DNA from 2 places in the Paenibacillus sp. OK076 genome. Region 2 is predicted to be linked to the other one. Evidence: riboswitches for the same ligand, from Rfam matches in the RefSeq annotation. Region 2 holds a riboswitch; the other holds the start of a gene.
What was found. A riboswitch is a leader RNA that binds a small molecule or an ion and turns the genes downstream of it on or off. The one in region 2 is predicted to bind ZMP and ZTP.
Positions count from the first base shown of each region.

Region 1: it holds a riboswitch for ZMP and ZTP, as region 2 does, so the genes downstream of both, BMY78_RS10635 (bifunctional 5,10-methylenetetrahydrofolate dehydrogenase/5,10-methenyltetrahydrofolate cyclohydrolase) here and BMY78_RS21985 (TIGR01440 family protein) in region 2, are expected to answer to the same signal.

Region 1 covers NZ_FOCH01000001.1:2,377,156-2,385,182, forward strand. The annotation lists gene BMY78_RS10605 (deoxyribonuclease IV) at 188-1,105, shown strand; gene BMY78_RS10610 (YojF family protein) at 1,207-1,551, shown strand; gene bshB2 (bacillithiol biosynthesis deacetylase BshB2) at 1,575-2,249, shown strand; gene BMY78_RS10620 (hypothetical protein) at 2,517-3,209, shown strand; gene BMY78_RS10625 (undecaprenyl-diphosphate phosphatase) at 3,327-4,139, opposite strand; gene BMY78_RS10630 (DUF817 domain-containing protein) at 4,156-4,953, opposite strand; gene BMY78_RS10635 (bifunctional 5,10-methylenetetrahydrofolate dehydrogenase/5,10-methenyltetrahydrofolate cyclohydrolase) at 5,087-5,938, opposite strand; ZMP/ZTP riboswitch at 5,990-6,071, opposite strand; gene BMY78_RS10640 (MarR family transcriptional regulator) at 6,313-6,795, shown strand; gene BMY78_RS10645 (nitroreductase family protein) at 6,807-7,391, shown strand; gene BMY78_RS10650 (nitroreductase family protein) at 7,409-7,894, shown strand.
Region 2 covers NZ_FOCH01000002.1:729,238-737,264, forward strand. The annotation lists gene BMY78_RS21960 (glycosyl hydrolase family 18 protein) at 1-372, shown strand, start outside; gene spoIIR (stage II sporulation protein R) at 664-1,323, shown strand; gene BMY78_RS21970 (L-threonylcarbamoyladenylate synthase) at 1,656-2,765, shown strand; gene BMY78_RS21975 (manganese efflux pump MntP) at 2,938-3,498, shown strand; gene BMY78_RS21980 (low molecular weight protein arginine phosphatase) at 3,623-4,195, shown strand; ZMP/ZTP riboswitch at 4,311-4,392, shown strand; gene BMY78_RS21985 (TIGR01440 family protein) at 4,532-5,125, shown strand; gene glyA (serine hydroxymethyltransferase) at 5,342-6,589, shown strand; gene upp (uracil phosphoribosyltransferase) at 7,016-7,645, shown strand; gene wecB (non-hydrolyzing UDP-N-acetylglucosamine 2-epimerase) at 7,684-8,027, shown strand, end outside.

The DNA of each region.
Region 1 (8,027 bases), on a different contig from region 2:
ATTGTAACGAGAACTGGAATGCATATTAAGCCGCCAATTGGCGGCTTTCTTGCTTTTACTATACAAGTTATTGCAACCCGGGAGTGCCTTCCTCTGATCTCCTTCACCACCGTCATTTCCCATTAGCCAATCCAACCCATTTCATTGATAATTGAATGATGGATTCGACAGGAGAGGGTGGTTGGTAATGAAAAGTAGTGATCTGCTGATTGGATCGCATGTATCCTTTGGAGGAAAAGAGATGCTTCTCCAGGCTAGTAAAGAAGCCGCTTCTTATGGTGCATCTACTTTTCTGATGTACACCGGCGCACCGCAGAATTCGAAACGAAAACCTATTTCGCAATATAATATAGAAGCAGGTCATTTGCACATGAAGCAGCACGGCATTTCCAATATTGTCGTGCATGCTCCATTCCTGATTAATCTCGCCAACAGTTACAAGCGAGAGGTGTTTGATTTTAGCGTACAATTCTTGCGGGATGAGATCGAACGAACGGCATCGCTTGGATCAAATCAGCTTGTTCTTCACCCCGGAGCCCACGTAAACGCTGGATTGAACATCGGTATTCGACAAATCATTCGGGGGTTAAACGAAGTATTACAAGACGATAATCACCCGGAGGTACAGATTTCGTTAGAGACGATGGCGGGAAAGGGAACAGAGTGCGGAACAAGCTTTGAAGAACTGGCAAAGATTATCGATGGCGTGCAGCGGAATGAACGGATTTCCATATGTCTGGATACTTGTCATGTTCATGATGCCGGATACGATATTGTTCATCATTTTGATGGGGTACTTGAGCAGTTTGACGAGGTAATTGGCCTTGATCGCTTGAAAGTACTGCACATCAATGATTCCAAGAATGTGCGGGGATCGAGGAAAGATCGCCATGAGAACATCGGACACGGACATATCGGACTCCAGGCTTTGGATTATATCGTACATCATCCCCAGCTCGTGTCACTTCCGAAACTGCTTGAGACGCCGTCGATTGGCAAAATAAAATATAAAAGTGCACCTTATCGACATGAAATTGCCTTGTTAAGAAGAGAGTGCTCCGAACCCGTGCAGAAGGAAGAGGATTCTTTAGAAAACAGTAAATAGAGAGTATTCTAAACATTCGCTCACTCATTCCATGTTTATTCTCACGGGACATATGTTAAAATGGATGTAGAACGTTATTTTATACTAAAAAGGAGGCCGCCATGCAGCCAATAGAGCCTCAAGACATCCAACACCGGATCAATCAACTTCTCGATCAGGACCTATATTTACACCTCGAACTCACGTCAGGTGCTTACGCCAGTCACTTCGATAGCACAAGGCATCCGGGGTCGGCATTCATTTCCAATGCGGTCATACGATATACGCAAGGATCTATCTCGGGCACAGGCCCATACCGAGTTGGTTTAAAAACCACTCACGGCTGGATATACGCTGAAGGACTTACACACATTGACGAGCTGGAACAAGAACGACTCATCCTGGCTGGTCACGATAGTCAAGGAAAGCTGGTTGTAGCTTTACAACTTAGTCGGGAATTGTTCTGATGAAAGCGGAGGATCAAATAAGCATGAATAACAAACAGATTGAACATCAGCGCATTTTAGTTGTGTTTCCCCATCCGGATGATGAAGCATTCACTGCTTCGGGAACGTTGGCGAAGTACATAGAAGGCGGTGCTCAAGTCACTTATGCTTGCCTGACTCTAGGGGAGATGGGACGTAATATGGGCATTCCTCCATTTGCCAACCGGGTCACCTTGCCAATAATCCGTAAGGATGAACTCATAGAGTCCTCCAATGCGATTGGTATTCAAGACTTAAGGATGCTCGGTTTTCATGATAAAATGATCGAGTTTGAAGACCCTGAGCTGCTAGATGGCCACATTTTGGCGCTCATCAAGGAGCTTAAACCGTCACTGGTCATTACGTTCTATCCCGGGTATAGCGTACATCCCGATCATGATGCAACCGGAGCTGCGGTTACGCGAACGATTGGCCGATTACCCGCTGAAGAGAGACCTATCGTCTACTGCTGTGCATTCTCGAACAATCACGAGGAGAGCATCGGGAAAGCGGATGTGATTGAAGACGTGAGCGGATTCCTTGCCAAGAAAATGGCGTCGATTCGAGCTCACCGTTCACAATTCCAAGCGCCGGAACTTGTCGGCAAGGGGAAATTGGACGATGAACAAATCCGAAATCGGTTTGGAAGAGAAGCATTTTGGACCTATAAGTTCGATTAATTTTACAATCTGTACAATCTAATTCACGTAAAAAGTCGCCATTATGGCGACTTTTTTTCGTTTTAAACATGTGATGTTGTTTGAGTGTTAATTGGAGTGAGGGAGATAATCTGATGAGTTCCTGCAAAGAGTGATACAATTGAAAGAACTTCGTTCTACAAACCAATGAGTCGGTTTCAACTCCCATGACAGAGAATGAGGAAACCCATGAAACGACACGGCCGCAAACAGAAAATTATGATTTGATATCAGGGGGGGAGACCAAAAATGCGAAGCAAACGAATTATTCGAATTACTGCGATACTCATTTTACTTTTGCTCATATCATGCATCGCATTTGTTTATGTGAATGACAGACCTGGCGGACTAGCCGATCGGCGCATGTCCAAAGCAATGGGAATGAGTGAAACGATGCATATTCCTATAGGGAAAACTGCTGAAGAAGCGATTCAGAAGTTTAGAAATAATGATAATTCATTACACATCATTCATCAAGAACCGGTAGACGGGGGCATAATTTTGTTTAAACAAAAATCCGGCCAAGAGAATAACAGCAATCTTCAGATGGAGTATGCTCGGAAAATAATATTCGGATGGAAGTGGGCTTGGGGTGGCGGATATTCTATTGGTGAATCATCTCAATTCACGTCTGCAATGGATTATATGAGCATACCTGAATTGAATCATATATCGACACCTTTCCCTATGCTGTTTGGACATATATTAGACCCAGCTATTCAGCGTGTAACTGTCGAGTTCGAGGGGGATGAGAAACCAGTAGTTACCGAAGGCAAGATGGTTGAGGTGGGGCCGGAAAGCATAATCTGGTTTGTATCACTACCCTCGTCCGCAACAATTCCGTATGAAATAAAGGGATTCAACGAACATGGAGAGCTCGTCACCCATAAACAAATGGATGACCCGAATGGCATGGGTTCCATGGTTGTTGGAGAGCTTTAATGAGTATTCGTACGGAATCTGCGAGTAGGGCGGGGATCGTCAAGTTTGGAAAACAATAAAAAGGGAACAACCCACTGTTGAGGGTTGTTCCCTTATACGTTGCAAGGAAATTCGAGTTTACAAAAAAATAAGCAAAAGAATTCCGACGACAAAGCAATAGTATGAAAAGTAAATCAAGTTCCCTCTTGCCATAATTCCCATGAACCATCTCATTGAAAAGTAGGTTACGATAAGGGTCGTAATGAACGCTAAAATGTAAGGGATAGCCAACTGCGCTCGGTGCGGATCGGTTACGATGTCAGAGGCACCTAAAATTACCCCGCCGATGCTAATCGGAATGTAGAGCATAAAGGAAAATTTCAACGCCGTTTCGTGTTTCATCCCTACAGCAATAGATGCAATGACTGTTGCACCGGAGCGGCTTATTCCCGGAATAAGAGCCACTGCTTGAGCCAGACCCACCAGTATGGCGTCTTTCACAGACAAATCTCCATCTCTTTTGCGCCCACGAAGGTTTCGAATGAGCCATAGCGCAACCCCTGTAATCAGTAAACTAATCGCAACCGTATAGACAGAAGTGAAGATTTCCTCAATTTTATCCTTGAACAGCACAGCCCCGATCGCAGCAGGCAGGGTACCAATAATTATGTATACACAAAACATAAAATCTGCTCTGTACTCCGCATTGCGAGAAACTAGGAATCGCCAGCCTCCTACAATAAGCTTTTTGATATCTTCCCGAAAGATAAACATAATGGCAATCAGTGAGGCGGTGTTCGTCAAAATTTCAAAGGATAATCCGTTCTGCTCCATGCCAAGCAATCGTTGAACGATAATCAAATGACCGCTTGAAGAAACCGGAATAGGCTCTGTAGCCCCTTGTACGATACCTAATAACACATATTTCAACCATAAAATAAAGTCTTCCATTATATCCTCCTACTTATTATTTTCGATTGGCTTTGACATATTTCAGTTGGGCCACAATGATGACACTAATAATCACCAAAAGGAACCATGAACTGATCTTGCTAAAACTGACCAGCTGCCAGGAATCATGCTGGTCGGGGTATTTCCAGCCGTTAAAAAATGTAGCTATATTTTCAGCGGTCCAGATGAAAAAACCGACGATGATAAAAGCGAGTGTTAACGGCATTCGATAGGTAGTTAATCGTACCCGATAGATAATCCATGTTTTTCGAAAAACAATAAATACAAGAGCGGTCAACCACCAACGGAAATCGGGAATAAAATGATGTGTGAAAAAGTTGATATAGATGGCTCCCCCTAACAGAACCGAAGATGCAAATCCCGGCCAGCCTGTCATGTCCATACGCAATCTGCGCCATATTTGACACATAAAGCTTGCTACACTTGCATACATAAATCCGCTATAAAGAGGGACACCAAAGAGCTTGGTATAACCAGGCTCAGGGTATGACCAGGAACCCATCCACACCTTATACATCTCCAGTACCAATCCAATCACGTGAAATATACATATAACTTTGATTTCATCACGTGTTTCCAATCCGCTCCGGTACATAAGGTATTGGACTGTTAATAAAACAAGCAGAATGGCATCATAGCGATAAAGAAAGGGTATCTGAATTACGCTAGAAAGGGCCAACGTTCCAAAGATCGCCACAGGAAAAATGCAACTCATCGCCTGATGATAACCAAAATGCAGGAGCTGTACTAAAGGTTTCAAGTTATGCTTATCTCCTTCCCAAGCCTTGTTCATAATAATATAGATATGGTCCGATTGTAAAAAGAGAAAAAAAGATCTATATATTTTCCTATTTTCAATTCGAGCTTAATCAAATACAAATAAGGCCCCTCGTCACTGGAGGGACCTGGTTTTTGCGCTAATTCAATTATGCATTTTCAGACAACTTGTAGGCAGATTTAATCGTATGTTCGATGAGCGTCGCAATCGTTACTGGACCAACCCCGCCCGGTACAGGTGTAATTGCTGAAGAAGGAACGAAGCAAGCTTCGTAGTCCACATCTCCGACATTGCCTTTGTTATAACCTGCATCAATAACGACAGCGCCTGGTTTAATCCAGTCTCCTTTAACAAAGAGGGGTTTGCCTACGGCTGCGATAATGATATCGCCAAGCTTCACGATTTCCTCCAGATTCACGGTTTTGGAGTGGCAGGTCGTCACCGTTGCATTCCGGTTTAGCAGCATGGCTGAGACAGGTTTGCCCAGAATTGGACTTCTTCCGATGACAACTGCATGTTTGCCCTCGATCTGAATATTGTAGAAATCCAGAATACGCATAATAGCCTGTGGGGTACAGGAAGGGAATTCGGCTTCTCCAAAAGCATTAAGTGCGAAACCAAGGGTCGTTACACCATCAACGTCTTTCTCGATGCTGATGGCATCAAAAGCTGCTCTTTCATCGATGTGATTCGGTACAGGGTGCTGAAGCAAAATACCGTGTACAGAAGGGTCTTCATTGAGCTTGTTAATTTCTTGAATCAATTCATCTGTGGTGGTATCCGCAGAAAGAACGACCTTAATGGAATGCACGCCTAAGCGCGCACAAGCATTTCCTTTCATACGCACATAGGTTGCTGAGGAAGGATCATCTCCGACGAGAATGGTAGCGAGACAAGGCTGAATGCCTTTTTCCTTCAGAATAGCAACCTTCGAGGCCATGTCTTCCTTCATAAAATCCGCTACCGTTTGTCCATTTAAGATCAGTGTGTCAGTACTCATTTTCACATCGCCCTTTCAACATAAAAAAGAGGCAAGGAAATAAATATTCCTTACCTCTGCCCAGGCGTACGGCTTATTACAAAACCATATGCTCCCTCACGGTTCACCGTGTTCGCCAGTTACATATGATCGTTTAAATTGTTTAGATTGATAGTACTTGAAAAAGAAGAATTGTTCAATAGTTAATGGATTTCACTTTGATTTGTATGGGGGATTAGTTTCCCGGGTAGCCACAATCTTCGTCATATAGTTGATAACGATTATCAGTTGTGATATATTGTTAACCAGTAAACTATTTTATATTGAATTCCTGTATTAGTTTAATCATTTAAAGTTTTTTTATTGTTTATTAGTAAATAAGGAGCGATAACTGAATGGATTCAAACGATCGAACTAAACAGTTAGTGTATGACCAATTTATTCGATTTTTACATGTATATGAGAATCACAAAGATACGGAAATTGAACATTTTCTAAGTATCGCCCAGCGGGAAAGCATCGACAAAATCCCTCAGCACCTGACCGCGGTTCATATGATAGATTGCATTGGCAAGCATGAGCCTATTAACAACACAGGTATTGCCGACGCGATGAATTTGTCCAAAGCAAGCATTACCAAGATCGGCAACAAACTGCTGGAGGAAGGCTTCGTCAAACGTACGAAAATGAATGACAACAAGAAGGAGAGCTATTTCCGGTTGTCGCCGCAAGGAAAAAAGATCTTTGAACTACATGAACGTTTACATGTGCTTGAGGCTGAACGGTTCTATCGTGCTTTGGACAAATATTCGGAACCGGAGCTGAAAATCATACATCAATTTCTTCAAGACAGCAGCATGCATATGGAATCCAGATAAACTGAAGGAGAGTGAAACACTTGAGTCTGGCAGCATTGATCAGGGAACGAAGAAGTATTCGTAAATGCAATTCTGCACCGGTGGAGCAGGAGTTGGTTGTTGAATTGCTGCACAAGGCCACACGACTTCAACCATCTGTTGAAGCTGGGTCATGGCGTGTTGTTTATGCCGGTACTCCCGAAGCACGCAAACGGTTGGTGGACTGCATGCTGGAAGAGATGTCGCAGAGCAAACTCGGCAAGTTGATTCCGGGAAAACTGCTGGATGTGTTTAAAAAGAGGTTTACCGATATTCCTGCTCACGTCATTGTTATGTCGACTGTAGGACCGGATCGTCTGACCAATGACCGCAATTATGCGGCTGCCTGCGGGATGATGCAGAGCTTCCAACTGTTGGGCTGGGAACAAGGGTTAGGAATGCTGTGGGATACAGAGTCCATGATTCAGAATGAAGGCTTTTTCAGAGGAATTGGACTGCGTGAGGATGAAAGATTTGTTGGCATTCTTCATATGGGATATTACGACAAAGCGCCAAGAAGCCGAAAAAGAACACCAGCTGAGCAGAAGTGGACTGTATTGCAGGGTCAGACTACATAGAAGGGGAGGATGTAAAAATGGAATTGACCGATCTGCTAGGAAGCATACACAGTCCAAAAGACTTTTTGGATCGACCGGTGTCGCAGGAGCTAATTCTCGAATTGCTCAATCACGCGGTCTGGGCGCCAAATGATGGACTCCGTGAGCCGTGGCGATTTATTTTTGCCGATAACCGTAATGGGAAACTCATGCAGGGATTGCAGGAGTACGCTCCAGCCTATCTTCTTGTCCTGGTGAAGGAAGAGGCGGATCATCATAAGCGGGAAGAGGACTTTGCAGCCGTCTGCTGTCTGATCCAAAATTTCCGTTTGCTTGCCCATGAACAGGGCCTGGGTGTGCGCAGTACGTTGCATGACTGGATGTACGACCGGAGTCGTGCTGAAACGTTCGGCGTGCTGGGCAATGAGCGCATTGCTGCGGTTCTGGAATTGGGATATGGCACTGAACAGCCCGAAGGGAAAGCTGAGATAACTGAACCTCAGCTTCAGTTCGAACTGTTGTAGCGTGCAAGATGTAGGGAAGAGAAATCAAATGAATGAGGAACGTCAATGCCTTGATCGGGATTGTCGTTCTTTTTTTATGGGGTGTGTATCCGATTTGTAATTTACAAGTTAGCTAGAACGGATTCACACGACT
Region 2 (8,027 bases):
CAAGCCAATCAGCAAATCGTCTCTGCCGAAAATCAAGGCAATGACCAGCTTGTCGCCAATCGGACGACCGCAGGAGACTGGGAGCTTTTTGAATGGATTACGAACTCCGATGGAACGGTGTCCCTCAAGTCCAAAATCAATAATAAATATGTCACAGCAGATGTTAATGTGGGTGGTGCCCTGATCGCAAAAGCGACAACCATTCAGCAATGGGAGAAGTTCAATCGTGTGGATTTGGGTGATGGAACAATCGCGCTGCAGGCACTTGCCAATAACTTGTATGTAACCTGTGATCTGAATAATGGCGGTAAGCTTGTAGCGAGCCGCAATTCGGTTGGCGGGGCCTGGGAAGCTTTTCGGGTCAATAAGTAACAGAGAAGCAAGGGCATCCATACAGCATGCTAATTGGAACATCAAGGTAGGTTAGAGATTTTAGATTGTTCAAAGAAGTGCCAGCCGACAAGCGTTCCATAGGCAGGCGCTTTTTTGATTTTCGTCAGTTTCATGAGCGAGCTAACAGTCTTTTGTTTTAGGTCTAACCCGCCTATTAAAATTTTAGTAGATTTGTAATCTAGCAGGTTTACTTCCGCCCCTTCCGGGCATACTGATAGACATGAGAGAGTTACAGGGATCATGATTACGGGAGCCGAGGGGGAGAACGGAATGAGCAGAAGAGTCGTGAAACAAATTGGACTTATAATTGTATGTCTTATGATGACTATTATGATGTGGGAAGGTCAGAAAACGGATGCAGCTGTGGCGGCCACAGCGATTCCAGAACAATCCATTCGCTTACGTATTCTCGCAAACTCGGATGCAGCGGGAGATCAGTTGGTCAAACGCGAGATTCGTGACGCCGTCGTTGCCCAAATGAATGAGTGGGTAACCGAACTGGAGAATCCGCAAAGTCTGGAAGAAGCGCGAGGGGTCATTCGTCAGCATCTATCTGAAATTGAGGATCGTGTGGGAGAAGAGCTTGCCAATCGTGGCTTAACCTATTCGTATCAGGTTGAACTCGGAGTGGTTCCGTTTCCAACCAAATTATATGGGGGTACCGTATATCCTGCTGGAGATTATGAGGCAGTACGGATAACACTGGGTAAAGGTGAAGGTCAAAACTGGTGGTGTGTGTTGTTTCCACCATTGTGCTTCATAGATGCAGGAACAGGGGATGCACTGGCGAAGCCTGCAACAGCATCAGCAGCTGCCGCAGAGCCTGGGGACGCACAAGCATCTGTGCAGGCAGCTACACCGGAAGCGCGTTTCTTCCTGTGGGATATGGCGGTCAAATTGTGGGATTGGGTAACGGGATTGTTTGCATAACTGAATGAACATGCTGCTGGATATAAGCTTTATCAGGGGACTTCGATTCAGGGAAGTGCCCTTTTGTTTTATCATAGGCTCGAGTCAAAGATCGCATGATGTTAATCGCTGGGAAGATTCAGACCGCATCCTTGGGCAGAGCAGATATGTTATAATTATAGGAATCAGAAAACATAAGTGAATAAGGCATCGCGGAAGTGTGATGTCTTGCATTAACTACCCTACTGAAGTTTAGGAATGATGGATATATGACAAGAGAGAACAAGCAATTGCATCAGTCTTCGATGAAAGGCATGGAGAACGATGAACGTACAGAGGAAATGGTTACGAGCATGTGGGATGTCAATGTACTGCTAGCCAATGAGAACACGGATGATGTGGCAAAAGGGAGTGCGTATAAACAGGCTCTTGTTTACTTACAGGATGCTGCAGCCTGTCTTCGTCAAGGGCAGACCGTGGCATTCCCAACCGAGACGGTATACGGTCTGGGTGCAGATGCTCGCAGTACAGCTGCGGTGGAAGCTGTATTTGCAGCCAAGGGGCGGCCTTCAGACAATCCGCTGATTGTTCATATTGCACAGCGTGACCAGTTGGATTCGCTGGTCACAGATGTGAATGGCACAGCGGAGGCTCTGATGGCAGCCTTCTGGCCGGGGCCGCTTACGCTTGTGCTGCCGGTTAGGCCAGGGGCGGTATCCCCGCGGGTTACCGCCGGTTTGGACACGGTGGCCGTGCGGATGCCGGATCATCCGGTGGCCTTGCAGTTGATCGCGGCGGCGGAATGCCCGGTCGCCGCGCCGAGCGCCAACCGCTCCGGGCGGCCAAGCCCGACACTCGCAGCACATGTGCGCGAGGATCTGGCAGGCCGCATCGGCGGCATCGTGGACGGCGGCCCCACCGGGGTGGGCGTCGAGTCCACGGTGGTGCAGGTCGGTGACGACGGTACCGTCACCATCCTGCGCCCTGGCGGCATTACGGCGGAACAGCTGTCCGCCGTTGCCGCCCGTGTCGCCACGGACCCGGCGCTGCTCGCCGAGGGGCCCGGTGGCGATGACAGCCCGGCGCCGCGCTCGCCGGGCATGAAGTACACGCACTACGCGCCCGCAGGTGCGCTGTGCGTGGTGGAGGGGCCGCCCGCAGCGGTGGCGGCCTGGATCAGCGCCGCCCTCGCAGAGGCGGCGCAGCGCGGGGAGCGCACCGCGGTGCTGGCGTTCGCCGAGCACGCGGAGCAGTACCGCGCCGATGCCGTGTTCTCGCTGGGCGAAGCCAGCGAGCTGGAGGAAGCAGCGCGCCGGCTGTACGCCGCGCTGCGCAGCTGCGATGAGCAGGGGGCCACATATATTGTGGCTGAAGCCTGCTCACGCGAAGGGCTGGGAGCAGCCGTCATGAACCGGCTGCTCAAGGCGGCAGGTCACCGACTCATTCAGGTCGGTGACCGATAGCTCCCTTTTTCCATAATATCGCTATGAATATTTCCCTCTGGCACCTGACCTCTAGCCACGACTAGCCAATCATTCTTTGAATGCAGCTATGGAAAACGCCTTCTCAGGTCATGTTTATGTTCTTGTCCGCATATGGTGTACAAGAACCTTTACGTGACTTGGGGGTATGGGGATGTGGGATGTGTCTGCCCATGTAGGGCAGTTGGTAACCATTTTGATTATGGCCGTCGCTCTCGGACTCGACGCGTTCTCACTCGGCATCGGGATTGGTATGAAGGGCATTCGGATGAGAGACGTATTGCGAATCAGTACCGTAACGGCCCTGTTTCACATCATCATGCCGCTCATCGGCATGTACACGGGCAAATACGTCAGCTCCCTGCTTGGTGACATTACGACATATGCAGCTGGCGGTCTGCTGGTCCTGCTCGGCGCCCATATGATCTTGAACGCTTTCCGGGAGGGAGACACCAAACTGGTGGATCATCGATCTCTGCTCGGTGTGATTCTGTTCTCACTGAGTGTCAGTGTGGATTCGTTTTCCGTTGGAGTCTCGCTTGGCATGTTCAGCAGTGATTTGGTGTTAACGGTGCTGGCTTTCGGTGTCTGTGGTGGAGTAATGTCCGTCATGGGTCTGCTGTTGGGACGGCGTGTGAGTCAAAACATGGGGGATTACGGGGAAGCGGTCGGCGGAGCGATCTTGCTCGCTTTTGGACTTTTGTTTATATTTTAAAATACACCGTTAATAATGATTACAGCCTAGTGCAGTCTTCGATATATAGTTATGAGTTTCATTGGTTCAGATGGAGTTTCAAACATGATTCGACAACATTTGCAAAATGGGGAGGCTAACCACAATGAAACATATTTTGTTTGTATGTACAGGGAATACATGTCGCAGCCCCATGGCGGAGGGACTTTTACGTAAACTGGCGTCTGAGCGGGGCATTCAGGTGGACGTTCGTTCCGCGGGTGTAGCCGCAACTACGGGCATGCCGATTTCCCGTCATGCGGAGGCCGTATTAAGGGATCACAACGTTGAGGGACCGCCTCATTCGACGCTCTTGAGCTCTAACCTGGTCGGTTGGGCCGATTTGATCCTTACGTTGACACGCAGTCATAAACAGCATGTTATGCAGGTTTTTCCTGACTCTATACACAAGACGTATACCTTGAAAGAGTATGTGGAAAATGACGAACAAGTCCTGAATGATCTTCAGGAACTGGACAGCCTGTTTGCGACAATGGAAATGAAACGTGCGCTAGGTCAGGAAATTTTGGCGTCTGAACGTGAGCGGGCGATCGAGATCAGACAACGCATACCGAGCTTTGATATTTCGGATCCGTTTGGCGGCAGTCGTGATGATTACAACATCGCTGCGGCAGAGATTCGGACTGCACTCGACAGACTTTTGGACAAGCTGGATTAATTGGATTTGCTTAATCATTCCCAGCTGCCGATGGTTTTCCATATAAAAACGTACACGGGATGTAAATTACCCGTTGATTTTAAACGCAGGTTGTTTTATGATGAATGGGAAAACAGGGATCCGGTGTAACTGGCGACGAAGTGGGCATAACCACGATGGAGCACCGGAACAAACGGCCGGTCGCCTGGGCAAAAGAGCAATTCTGCGGTACCCGCAGACTGCTCTTTTTTTCGTCTTTCATCTGATTATTCGCTATAATAGTACCTGAAATGCCATGTAAGAATACCAAGGGCAGCCAAGAGGAAGCCGGGCATGATTTTATCGGGAGGCGATAGGATGACTATTGAGTTAGATTCGGAACAACCCGGATTGCATGAACAGACCGCATCCATTCTGCGTGAACTGGCGCTTGCCGGACAGCTTGGACCTGGACAGATCGTGGTGATCGGTACAAGTACAAGTGAAGTTGCGGGCAAACGGATTGGTACAAGCGGTGCGGTTGAAGTGGCGCAGCAGCTTCTTGCGGGTATACGCGAGGTGCAGCAGGAGTTCGGTTTTGATGTTGTATTCCAATGCTGTGAGCATCTGAACCGGGCACTGGTTATGGAGCGTTCATTGCTTACACGTCTTGGATTGACTGAGGTTGGTGCAGTACCCGTGCCCAAAGCAGGCGGTTCCATGGCATCCGCAGCGTATCGTTCGCTGACCGATCCATGCCTGGCTGAACATGTGCAGGCCCATGCGGGACTGGATATTGGGGAGACGATGATTGGCATGCACTTGCGGCATGTGGCAGTACCCTTCCGAACATCACTCCGCTACATCGGTGATGCCCGAGTAACTACAGCACTGACCCGTCCGAAGTTGATTGGCGGCGAGCGTGCAGTGTATCGTATGGAAGAGCAACCAGATTCGACATTTTGTGACTAACGTATAAACCGAAACGATTGGTTACACTCCTGACTTCGATTGCATCACCATCTTACGATCGCTGTTATCCCCAGATTTTTTTGAATCTCTTATATAAGGGGAAATCCGGTGATAAAGGCGAACGCTCTGCTTCTCCAGATTGGTGTTGCACTCTCCGTTTTCGTGTAAACATGATTTCGCTTTATAACTTCACTTATAACTGGGAGGAATTTAATCATGGAACAATTGCGCAAGAATGACCCGGCAGTACTGGAAGCGATGAATCTTGAACTGAAACGTCAACAAAACAACATTGAGCTGATCGCGTCCGAGAACATCGTAAGCGAAGCGGTAATTGAGGCAATGGGATCTGTACTTACCAACAAGTACGCTGAAGGATATCCAGGCAAACGTTACTACGGTGGTTGTGAGCATGTTGATATCGTTGAAGATATCGCCCGTGATCGTGCCAAAGAATTGTTTGGAGCAGAACATGTGAATGTTCAACCTCACTCCGGTGCACAAGCGAACATGGCAGTATACCTTGCGGCTCTGAAACCAGGTGATACCGTTCTGGGTATGAACCTTGCGCATGGCGGACACCTCACACATGGTAGCCCGGTTAACGCTTCCGGATTGCTGTACAATTTCGTGGCTTACGGTGTACAAGAAGATACATTCCTGATTGATTATGATGAAGTGCGCAAAGCGGCATTCAAACATCGCCCTCGTATGATCGTTGCAGGTGCAAGTGCATATCCGCGTATCATTGATTTTGAAAAGCTTGCTTCCATCGCTAATGATGTAGGTGCTTTGTTCATGGTGGATATGGCTCACATCGCAGGACTGGTAGCTGCAGGCTTGCATCCAAGCCCGGTTCCACATGCGCATTTCGTAACGACAACAACTCACAAAACGCTGCGTGGACCTCGTGGTGGTATGATTCTGTGCCGCAAAGCTTGGGCAGCAGCCATTGATAAAGCGGTATTCCCGGGTTCCCAAGGTGGACCTCTGATGCACGTAATTGCTTCCAAAGCGGTAGCATTAGGTGAAGCACTGCAACCTTCGTTCAAAACGTATGCACAAAACGTGGTGAAAAATGCACAAGTATTGGCTGAAACGCTGATTGCTGAAGGATTGAACATCGTATCCGGCGGTACAGACAACCACTTGATGCTGATCGACACACGCAGCGTGAATATCACAGGTAAGGAAGCCGAGCATGTACTTGATTCCATCGGCATTACCGTGAACAAAAATGCAATCCCGTTTGATCCAACCAGCCCGTTTGTAACGAGCGGTATCCGGATCGGTACACCTGCTGCTACTTCCCGTGGTATGAACGAAGAAGCAATGGTAGCCATTGGTAAGATCATTGCCAAAACATTGAAAAACCCTAAAGATGCAGCTAAATTGGATGAAGCCCGTGCGGAAGTAACGGCGCTCACCGACAAATTCCCACTCTACACAGATCTTAAATACTAAAAAAACTTGCTCGTGCTGTTTGTATTTGAGATGTTCTAAATGTAAACATACAGACGGAGCAAACCGAAAGAACCTGAAGAAGCGTAGCGCTCGCCTTTATCACCGGAATTCCACCATTTATTAATGGATCAAAAGAATTCTGGGGATAACAGCGATCAGAAGGTCATTCGGTTTGCGGAGCTTCATAGTGTTTACACATTTTTTAACATTCAACTGACATAACAGCGAGAGCAAAAAGGACCGGATGACTCATGTTTCCGGTCCTATTTTTATAGGATTTGGTTTTCTGTAATGATTAAGTGCCCTTTGATGGTGTAATTCGGTGTAGGTGATGATATAATATACAGGATTTATCGGGCCTATGAATGGTGATTAGGCATATTTGGTAATGCTGAACATGAAGAACATACCGGAGGGACAAATTAGATGGGAAAATTAGTAATATGTGATCACCCTTTGATTCAACACAAACTGACGTTTATACGCGACATGCGTACGAATACGAAAGATTTTCGTGAATTGGTGGATGAAGTGGCTACACTGATGGCTTATGAAATTACAAGAGATGTTGAGCTGGAGACTATTGATGTACAGACACCAGTAGCTGAAACACAAGGAAAAGTCATTTCTGGACGTATGCTTGGACTGGTTCCGATTTTGCGTGCAGGCCTTGGGATGCTGGATGGTGTTGTTAAATTGCTGCCAGCGGCAAAAGTTGGACATGTAGGTTTGTTCCGTGACCCGGAAACCCTGCAACCGGTTGAGTACTACACCAAGTTGCCTACGGACGTTACAGAGCGTCAGTTGATTGTCATCGACCCGATGCTGGCAACTGGCGGTTCTGCCATTGCTGCTATTGACGTGCTCAAAAAACGCGGCTGCACGCAAATTAAAATGATGAACCTGGTTGCAGCTCCTGAAGGCGTAAAAGCTGTTCAGGATGCACATCCGGATGTAGACATCTACGTTGCTGCACTGGACGATCGTCTGGATGATCACGGCTATATCGTTCCCGGACTGGGAGATGCAGGAGACCGTCTGTACGGCACTAAATAAGCATATTGCATGCTGAATAGAAAAGGGGCTTTGCTTCAATGTCCAAGAAAATTAAAGTCATGACAATATTCGGGGTGCGCCCGGAAGCCATCAAGATGGCTCCGCTTATTTTGGAACTGCAGAAACATCCCGAATCTATTGAATCGATCGTATGCGTTACTGCACAGCATCGTCAGATGCTGGATCAGGTTCTTGAAGTATTCAATATTCATCCAGACTACGATCTGGATGTGATGAAAGATCGTCAGACGTTGAATGAAATTACGATTCGTGTGCTGGGAGGCCTGGAGCCGGTTTTGCGTGAAGCAAAGCCGGATATTGTGCTGGTTCACGGTGATACGCTGACAACGTTTGTAGCCAGCTATGCTGCGTTCCTGCAGCA